3 regions of the Methylobacterium sp. PvR107 genome follow, and region 1 is predicted to be linked to each of the others. Evidence: predicted binding sites of a transcription regulator. Region 1 holds the regulator's gene; each other region holds the start of a gene.
What was found. Region 1 encodes PhoB, which activates phosphate uptake and scavenging genes when phosphate is short. Its sites were predicted from a motif close to TGTCATNNANCTGTCAT; they were not measured.
Positions count from the first base shown of each region.

Region 1 (3,222 bases):
TGACGCTCGCGACCGCGGCGGCCTTCGCCTTCCTCGGCGGACTGATCCTCAACCTGATGCCCTGTGTCTTCCCGGTCCTGTCGATCAAGGTTCTCGGCCTGATCCGGCATGCCGGCGAGAGCCCGGGCCGCCTCCGCCTCCATGGGCTGGCCTACACCGCCGGAGTGCTGGCAAGCTTCCTGGGCCTCGCAGGTGTCCTGATTGCCCTGAAGGGCGGCGGCGCGGCGATCGGCTGGGGCTTCCAGCTGCAATCGCCGATCGTGGTGGCGGGGCTGGCCTATCTGCTGTTTGCGATGGGCCTCAGCCTGTCGGGAGTCGTCCATGTCGGCGGCCGGCTTGCCGGCCTCGGCGACGGGCTCGCCCGGCGCGCGGGCCTGAGCGGCTCGTTCTTCACGGGCGTGCTCGCGACGCTCGTGGCCACGCCCTGCACGGCGCCGTTCATGGGCTCGGCGGTGGGCTTCGCGCTGACCCAGAGCGCCGGCGTGGCGTTCGCGGTGTTCGCGAGCCTCGGCCTCGGACTCGCCCTGCCCTTCCTGGCGCTGACCCTCTGGCCGCCGGCCCTGCGGGCGCTGCCGCGGCCCGGCGCCTGGATGGAGATCCTCAAGCAGATCCTGGCCTTCCCGGTCTACGCGACCGTGGCTTGGCTGATCTGGGTGCTGGCGCAGCAGGTCGATCCGCGCGGGCTGCTGGCAGCGCTGATCGGGCTGGTGCTGGTCGCCTTCGCCGCCTGGGCGTGGGAGCGCGGACGTGCCGCCGCACCCCGTGCCGGTCGGATCGCCCAGGCCGCCGCAATCCTCGCGATCATCGCCGTCGCGGCCCTTGCGGTGACCCTCCCGCAGGACCGCCCGGTCCCGTCGGCGCAGGCCGCCGCCGACGGGATCGAGCCGTTCACGCAGGCGCGCCTCGACTCGCTGGTGAGTGCCCGCCGCCCGGTCTTCATCGACATGACGGCGGCGTGGTGCATCACCTGTGCGGTGAACGAGGCGACCTCGCTCAACACCAAGGCCGTGCGGGCCGCGATGGCCGAGCGCGGCGTGACCTACATGAAGGGCGACTGGACCAACCAGAATCCCGAGATCACCCGCCTGTTGGAGAAGTACGGGCGCAGCGGCGTGCCGCTCTACCTTCTCTATGCCGGCACCGGAGAGCCCCAGGTTCTCCCGCAAATCCTCACGGAAGGGACGGTTCTGGCGGCGCTGGACGCGGTTCCGGCCGCGTCCGGCCGGAGTGCGGCGCTGGCACGCTAAGATCTTTAGGGGGCTCGGCGCTCGAGCATCGATGCGCCCGTCCCGCCGTCTGCGCGAGCGGAACAATCGAGCCGCGCCACGCTCACCGGCGTCCCGCTGCCCTGGGTCACTTCGCTGAGCGCATGATGACGGCGGGCCGAATGCTGTTCCTTTCGGACAAGCCCGTGCGGCTGCCTCAGGCTTCGAGCGAGAACGTCTCGTCGAAGGCGTAGCCCGAGCCGCGGACCGTGCGGATCGGGTCGGTCTGGCGCGGGCCGTTGAGCGCCTTGCGCAGGCGCCCGACATGCACGTCCACGGTGCGCTCGTCGATATAGACGTCGTGGCCCCAGACCCCGTCGAGGAGCTGCTCGCGGGAGAAGACCCGGCCTGGAGCCAGCATCAGGAATTCCAGCAGCCGGAACTCGGTCGGGCCGAGATGCAACTCCTCGCCCCCGCGGCGGACGCGGTGACCGGTGCGGTCGAGTTCGAGATCGCCGGCGGCCAGCCGATCCGAGCTATGGGCGGGCTTGGCCCGGCGCAGCAGCGCACGGATCCGGGCGAGCAGCTCCGGCACGGAGAACGGCTTGACGATGTAATCGTCGGCGCCGGTGCCGAGACCGCGGATCCGGTCGCCCTCTTCGCCGCGGGCGGTGAGCATGATCACCGGCAGCCGCTCGGTCTCCCGGCGCGCCCGGATCCTGCGGCAGAGCTCGATTCCCGAGAGGCCCGGCAGCATCCAGTCGAGCAGGACGAGATCGGGGATCCGCTCGGCCAGGAGCAGCTCCGCATCGTCGCCGCGCGCCGCCGAGTCAACGAGGAAGCCCTCGGCCTCAAGGTTGTAGCGCAGCAGCGTGGTCAGCGCCTCCTCGTCCTCAACGATCAGGACTTGCATGCTCACGTTCGAAGACCCGTTCCCAAGGCGGCGCCATACGGCCTGCCGATGTCCCGACTCTCATCGGAGCGCGCGTGCAGGCCGAGGATGCGGGAGGCGCCGCTCAGCCTCAACCCGCACCCTCCGATTCTCCGACGGTACCCCGCTGGGGGGCGCAGGCCGGGCGTGAATCGGGGACGGCTCGCCTACGGAGCCTGCACCCCGTCCACGGTCGCGTAGTTCGACGCGTCGTTCTTTGGCCGATCACCCGCTAGCGTCTCGCCGGTGGCGAGATAGTGGATCGTCTCGGCGATGTTGGTGGTGTGGTCGCCGATGCGCTCGACGTTCTTGGCGCAGAACAGCAGATGCGTGCAGAATGAGATGTTACGCGGATCCTCCATCATGTAGGTCAGGAGCTCGCGGAACAGCGAATTGTACAGGGCGTCGATCTCACCGTCGCGCTCCCAGACATCGTGGGCCGATTCGATATCGCGGCTCGCATAGGCGTCGAGCACATCCTTGAGCTGGCCTTCGGCGAGGTCGCTCATGTGGCGCACGCCGAGCACGATCTTCTGGGCCGGCGCCTGATCGGAGATCGCGACAACCCGCTTGGCCACGTTCTTGGCGAGGTCGCCGATCCGCTCGAGGTCGCCGGAGACGCGGATCGCCGAGATGGTCTCGCGCAGATCGATGGCCAGGGGCTGGCGCCGGGCGATCAGCAGAACCGCGCGCTCCTCGATGTCCCGCTGCAGCGCGTCGAGGCGCTTGTCGGCGAGGATCACCGCCTGGGCGAGTGTGTCGTCCCGGCGCACGAGGGCATCGGTCGCCTCCGCGGTCATCTTCTCGGCCACGCCGCCCATCTCCGAGATCGAGCGACGCAGGTTCTCCAGGTCGGTGTCATAGGAGGAGACGATATGGCCGGGCATGATGGATCCTTCGATGGAGTCCCGGGGACGGCCCTCCGGGGGGCTTGCGGGATCCGCCGGCCCGCTCGGGACGCGAAGCGGCGGACCCGCGACCGGAGCTCTCCGGCAGACTAGCCGAACCGGCCGGTGATGTAGTCCTGCGTGCGCCGTTCCGTCGGGTTCATGAACATCCGGTTGGTCGGACCGAACTCGACGAGCT
Region 1 is NZ_JAFIBW010000001.1:1,029,707-1,032,928, forward strand. It holds gene JOE48_RS04715 (protein-disulfide reductase DsbD) at 1-1,247, shown strand, start outside; gene phoB (phosphate regulon transcriptional regulator PhoB) at 1,423-2,118, opposite strand; gene phoU (phosphate signaling complex protein PhoU) at 2,304-3,023, opposite strand; gene pstB (phosphate ABC transporter ATP-binding protein PstB) at 3,134-3,222, opposite strand, start outside.

Region 2 (3,222 bases), 1.7 Mb from region 1:
GGGAGGCTGGGTCGGAGACCGCGCGTTCCGGTGTTCGGGGCAGGTGCGGTCACCGGCCCGGCTACGCGTCAGAACAGGTGGCGCAGCAGGAAGAACAGGCTTGCCGCGAGCGTGATCGCCGCCGGCAGGGTCAGGATCCAGGCCAGCGCCATGTTGCGCACCGTGGACATCTGGAGCCCGGAGCCGTTGGCCGCCATCGTGCCGGCGACGCCCGACGACAGGATATGCGTGGTCGAGACCGGCAGGCCGTAGAGTTCGGCGAGCCCGATCGTGCCGGCGGCCACGATCTCGGCCGAGGCGCCCTGGGCGTAGGTGAGGTGGGTCTTGCCGATCTTCTCGCCCACCGTCACGACGATGCGCTTCCAGCCGACCATGGTGCCGAGCCCGAGGGCGAGGGCGACGCAGACCTTCACCCAGCCCGGGATGTAGCGGGTGCCGTCGTTGAGCAGGCCGGAATAGCCTTTCAGCGTCGCCGTGTCGGTCTCGGAGAGGTTGGCCCCCGTGGCCGGCAGCAGCCGCACCGCGTCGGCGGCGAGGTACATGTCGCTGCGCAGGTTCTGCGTCTGGGCGGCCGGCACGGTGCGGATCGCCCCGTAATTCTTGACGCTCGCGGCGATGTCGGTCGCGAGCGCCGCGAGCGCGGCATAGACCGGCGGCTGGTCGAGCGCCTTCGTCTTCAACGCCTCCGTCACCGTCCGGCGCGCCGCGGCGGCGTCCGGCACCGGCGCGCCGGGGGCGCGGGCGGAGAAGACCCGGCTCGCCGCCGTCGAGCTCTGCACGAAGGCCGGGGTCGTGTCGTCCGACATGGTGCGGTTCAGCGCGTAGGCGGTGGGGGCAGCGCCGATCAGGATCAGCATGATCAGGCCCATGCCCTTCTGCCCGTCATTGCCGCCGTGGAAGAAGGAGACCAGCGTGCAGGTGAGGATCAGCAGGCCGCGGATCCACAGGGGCGGGGGGGCATCGCCCTTGGGCGCCTCGTAGAGGTCCTTGCGGCGCACCGCGAACTTGAGCGCGAGCAGCAGCAGGGCCGCCAGCACGAAGCCGCAGACGGGCGAGAACAGCAGCGCCTTGAACACGTTGAGCGCCTGGTTCCAGTCGACGCCCGCGGTGCCGTCGCCGCCGCTCATCAGCTGGTTGGCGAGGCCGACACCGAGCACCGAGCCGATCAGCGCGTGAGACGAGGAGTTCGGCAGGCCGAAGGCCCAGGTGCCCAGATTCCAGATGATCGCGGCCAGCAGCAGCGCGAAGATCATCGCGTAGCCGGCATGGGAGCCGACATTCAGGATGAGTTCCACCGGCAGCAGGGTGACGATGGCATAGGCCACCGCCCCGGAGGATAGCATCACGCCGAGGAAGTTGAAGAAGCCCGACCAGATCACCGCCACCAGCGGCGGCAGCGAATGCGTGTAGATCACCGTGGCGACCGCGTTGGCGGTGTCGTGGAAGCCGTTCACGAATTCGAAGCCCAGCGCGATCAGCAGTGCGAGCCCGAGCAGCGCGAAGGCGCCATAGGCCAGCGGTGCCTCGCCGACCGCGTTCATGTCGGCGATCAGGCTCACGACGGCGTAGCCGAGCCCGGCCACCAGCACGAGCAGGAAGGCGACGAGGCCGCCCAGATGCATCCCGTGATCGAGGCGCGGGCCGCCCTCGGGCCTGCCTCGCGCGGCGGCCGACGGCATCGCGGCGGAATCGGACATGCAGCCTCACGCGGAATCATTTTTGATGGTGAGGCGGGATTAAATTGCGCGCGTGACGGTCCGGTGACGGGGCGCCCGTTGACGGTCGTGAAGACCGCATCCGATGGGCGGGGACCTTGCGACGAGCGCGGGCGTCGCCGCCTCGCCTGTCTTCGCTTCGGAGAATCCGGTCGCCGACCGATGGAAGACGCGTCCGGGCCCGTCGGCCGGCCGCCGCGATGAGCGCGCCGGCCGTCAGGCGGCTGTCACACGCCTGACGCGATCCGGCCGCTAGCGACCGGGCCGCGCAGGAGCGAACGAGAGATCCGCATGATTGACGCCACGGTGCCGGCCCTGTCCTTCGGCGCGCTCCTGGCCCTCATCCAGATCGGCAGCATCGCCATCGCGGGCCGGCGCCTCGGGCAGGTGCACGGCCCGTCGCGGTTTCCGGCGGGCGCGCCCGTCTCGCTGATCCGCCCGCTTCACGGGCTGGAGGCCTACAGCGAGGAGATGCTGACGCGGAGCTTCCGCCTCGATTATCCCGCCTACGAGCTGATCTTCTGCGTCGCCGATCCGGGCGATCCGATCCTCCCGCTCGTCAGGCGCCTGATCGCCGCCCACCCGCAGGTTCCCGCCCGCCTGATCCTCGGCGACGAGCGGATCAGCGAGAACCCGAAACTGAACAATTGCCTGCGCGGCTGGCGCGCCGCCGCCCACGACTGGGTGGTGCTGGCCGATTCCAACGTGGCGATGCCGCCGGACTACCTGCAGCGCCTCCAGGCGGCGTGGCGGGCCGAGACCGGCTTGGTCTGCTCCACCCCCGCCGGAGCCCGGCCGGGCAGCTTCATGGCCGAGGTGGAATGCGCCTTCCTCAACACCCTGCAGGCACGCTGGCAATACGCCGCCGAGGCCTTCGGGCTGGGCTTCGCGCAGGGCAAGAGCATGCTCTGGCACAAGCCGTTCCTGGACCAGCGCGGCGGCCTTCAGGCGCTGGCCGCCGAGATCGCCGAGGACGCGGCCGCCACCAAGCTGGTGCGCGCCGCCGGCAAGCGCATCCACCTCGTGGCGAGCCCGTTCGAGCAGCCCTTGGGCCCGCGCGGCTTCCGGGAGGTCTGGTCCCGCCAGCTCCGGTGGGCGCGCCTGCGCCGCGTGACCTTCCCGCTGTTCTTCGCGCCCGAGATCGGCAGCGGCGTCCTGCTGCCGGCGCTCCTCGTCGCCCTCGGGGCCGGCAGCCTCGCGGGCCTCGCCGGCGCTGCCGGCCTCGCCGCCCTGTGCTATGGCGCCGAGCACCGGCTCGCGCTCCGCGCGGGCTGGCACCGTTCGCCCCGCATGCTGGCGGCCTTCCTCGTGCGCGACGCCCTGATCCCGGCGATCTGGCTCGGCGCCTGGGTCCAGAGCGCCATCGTGTGGCGCGGCAACGCCATGGACGTGCGCCCGCGCCGGGCCGCCGAGGCGCGCAGCTACGCGCCGACGGCCTGACGGCGCTCGAAGACCCGGAGGCCGAGACGTGTCGCGCCGCTACGCCCTGTACTGCCTGCCCGCCCCG
Region 2 is NZ_JAFIBW010000001.1:2,775,278-2,778,499, reverse strand. It holds gene JOE48_RS13050 (inorganic phosphate transporter) at 69-1,697, opposite strand; gene JOE48_RS13045 (ceramide glucosyltransferase) at 2,007-3,155, shown strand; gene JOE48_RS13040 (DUF1045 domain-containing protein) at 3,184-3,222, shown strand, end outside.
Region 2: the regulator PhoB is predicted to act here: its motif matches at 1,750-1,766, upstream of JOE48_RS13050 (inorganic phosphate transporter).

Region 3 (3,222 bases), 1.3 Mb from region 1:
CATGGATCCTTCTCGGCCGGTTTCCTCTGGAGTGTTCTTCTTACTTGCGCGCCGGGGCGGGCCCGGCAACCCGGTCCCGCCCCGAACGCGTGCGCCGATCACGCCTTATGCAGCGGATTCTCGCGCAGGTAGCTGGAGGCCGCGGCGACGCCCGAGCCCGGCGTGACCTTGATGCCGCAATCGATCATGGCCATCTCGGCGCCCGCGATGGCGCCCAGCAGCGACAGCTCGTTCAGGTCGCCCAGGTGACCGATCCGGAACACCTTACCGGCGACTTTGGACAGGCCGGCGCCCAGCGAGAGGTTGTAGCGCTCGTAGGCGTGGGTGATCACCTTGGCGGCGTCGGCGCCTTCCGGCACCACGATCGCCGTGACCGTGTCGGAGTTCCACTTGGGCTCCTTGGCGCAGGGCTTGAGGCCCCAGGCCGCGACCGCCTGGCGGGTCGCCTCGCCGAGGACGTGGTGGCGGTGGTAGACGTTCTCCAGCCCCTCCTCCTTCACGATCTGCAGGGCCTCGCGCAGGCCGTAGAGCAGCGGCAGGACGGGCGTGTAGGGGAAGTAGCCGGTCGCGTTGGCGGCCAGCTGGTCCTTCCAAGCGAAGTAGGCGTGGCCGAGCCGGTCGTTGCGGCCGGTGCCGCCCTCGGCGATCTTGAGCGCCTTCGGGCTGATGCAGATCAGGCCGAGGCCGGCCGGCAGCATGAAGCCCTTCTGCGAGCCCGCGATGGCGCAATCGACCTTCCAGTCGTCCATGTAGAACGGCAGCGAGCCGATCGACGAGATGCCGTCCACGAACAGCAGCGCCGGGTGGCCGGCGGCGTCGATCGCCTTGCGCACCGCGCCGATGTCGCTGGTGACGCCGGTGGCGGTCTCGTTGTGGACGACCATGACGGCCTTGATCTTATGGTCCTTGTCGGCGCGCAGGGCCTCCTCGATCTTCTGCGGATCGGCGCCGGTGCCCCACTCCTCCTCTTGGACGACCACGTCGAGGCCGAGGCGCTGGGCCATGTCGACCCAGAGGTGGCTGAACTGGCCGTAGCGCGAGGTCAGCACCGTGTCGCCGCGGCACAGCGTGTTGGACAGGGCCGATTCCCAGATGCCGGTGCCCGAGGACGGGAACAGGATCACCGTCCCGGCGGTCGAGCCGAACACCATCTTGGAATCCTGCAGGAGCGGCTTCACCAGCTCGGGGAAACTCGGCGAGCGGTGATCCTCGGACGGCACGTGCATGGCGCGCAGCACCCGGTCCGGGATGTTGGTGGGGCCGGGGATGAAGAGGTGGTTGCGACCGGGACGCCGGGTTGCGGCCATGATGTTTCCTCCGAAAAGTTCATTGCACGCGAGCGTGAGCCCGCGCCGGGTTGTCCAAGCGTCGTCAGGGAGTCGGTCCGGCGCCGTCGAAAGCGGCTCGCGCCACATCCTCTCGAACGCCATCCTCTGCCGTGATCGGGGGGCGTCAGCGGAGCGGCAGGCGGCCTCACGCCGCTCGCGTCGCGGCACGCCCCCGCGCGCCGGTCGCCTCCGAAATGCCGTCCCGTCCAACGGCCTCAGGGCCGTCCTCGCCGCCTTCCTGTCAAGGTCCGGTCGCGCTCGTGCCGAGCCGCCGGTTCCTGGCATTATGAGACGGCGGGGCCGGAAAGGAAAACCGGAAAAACTTCCGGAACTTGGCAAAAAAATTTTTTGTGCGGCGCAACGAAGACGATCTCCGGTTGAGAGGCTTCGCCGCGCTGCACCAGCTCCGGCTGCGCCTGCCGGAGCCCGCGTCATCAAACTGAGATGCGATCGCGCTCTGGATCCCGGCACCGTACAGCCGCCGGGAGAGGGTGCCGTGGCCGAGGTTGAGGAGATGCCGGTCCGGGTTCGGACACTGTTCCTGTCCGACCTGCATCTCGGCACACGCGGCTGCCAGGCCGGGTTGCTGCTGTCGTTCCTGAAGGATTACGACGCCGATACGATCTACCTCGTCGGCGACATCGTGGATGGCTGGCAGCTGCGCTCCGGATGGTATTGGCCGCAGGAGCACAACGACGTCGTGCAGAAGCTGCTGCGCAAGGTCCGCAAGGGCACCCGCATCGTCTACCTGCCGGGCAACCACGACGAGTTCCTGCGCGACTATGTCGGCACGAATTTCGGCGGGATCGAGCTGGCCGAGACCGCGATCCACGCGGCGGCCGACGGCCGGCGTTACCTCGTGATCCACGGCGACCAGTTCGACATGGTGGTGCGCCACTCGCGCTGGCTCGCCCATCTCGGCGACGGCGCCTACACGCTGGCTTTGTCCCTCAACACCGTGATCAACAAGGCGCGGCGGCGCCTCGGCCTGTCCTACTGGTCGCTCTCCGCCTGGGCGAAGCTGCGCGTGAAGAACGCCGTCAGCTTCATCGGCCGCTTCGAGACGATCCTGGCCGAGGAGGCGCGCCGGCAGGGCGCCGACGGCGTGATCTGCGGCCACATCCACCACGCGGCCGACCGGCCGATCGGCGATCTGCGCTATCTCAACACCGGCGATTGGGTCGAATCCTGCACAGGGCTGGTCGAGCACTACGACGGCCGCATCGAGGTGCTGCACTATCCGAGCGTCCTGCGGGCCCGCGTCGCCGAGAGCGTGCCGGAAGCGCTGCCGGGCCGGCGCGCGGTGGCGTGAGGTCACCGCCCGTGAAGCTCCTCATCGCCAGCGATGCCTGGCACCCGCAGGTGAACGGCGTGGTGCGCTCCCTGGAGCAGATGGTGTGGCGCGCCCCGGAGCACGGCTTCGAGACCGCCCTCCTGACGGTGGCGGATTTCCGCTCGCTGCCCCTGCCGGGCTATCCAGAGATTCGTCTCGCCTATGCCGGGCGGGAGCGGGTCGCGGCGCGCTGGAACGCGGAGCGGCCGACCCATGTCCATATCGCGACCGAAGGGCCGGTGGGCTTGGCGGCGCGGCGCTACTGCCTCGCTCACGCCCTGCCCTTCACCACAAGCTACCACACGCGCTTCCCCGAATACCTCGCCGCCCGGGCCCCGGTACCGGAGGCTTGGTCCTACGCCTATCTGCGCCGCTTCCACGGGGCCGCGCGGGGTACGATGGTCAGCACCGCCTCGCTGCAGGGCGAGCTGGCGGCGAGGGGATTCGGCCGGCTGATGCGCTGGACCCGCGGCGTCGACACCACGCGGTTCCGCCCCGCCGAGCCCGGCGCACCGATGCCGGCGGACCTCGCCGGACTGCCCCGGCCGCTGTTCCTCTATG
Region 3 is NZ_JAFIBW010000001.1:2,318,002-2,321,223, forward strand. It holds gene JOE48_RS10815 (D-2-hydroxyacid dehydrogenase) at 1-3, opposite strand, end outside; gene JOE48_RS10820 (aminotransferase class V-fold PLP-dependent enzyme) at 99-1,307, opposite strand; gene JOE48_RS10825 (UDP-2,3-diacylglucosamine diphosphatase) at 1,843-2,640, shown strand; gene JOE48_RS10830 (glycosyltransferase family 1 protein) at 2,652-3,222, shown strand, end outside.
Region 3: the regulator PhoB is predicted to act here: its motif matches at 1,758-1,774, upstream of JOE48_RS10825 (UDP-2,3-diacylglucosamine diphosphatase).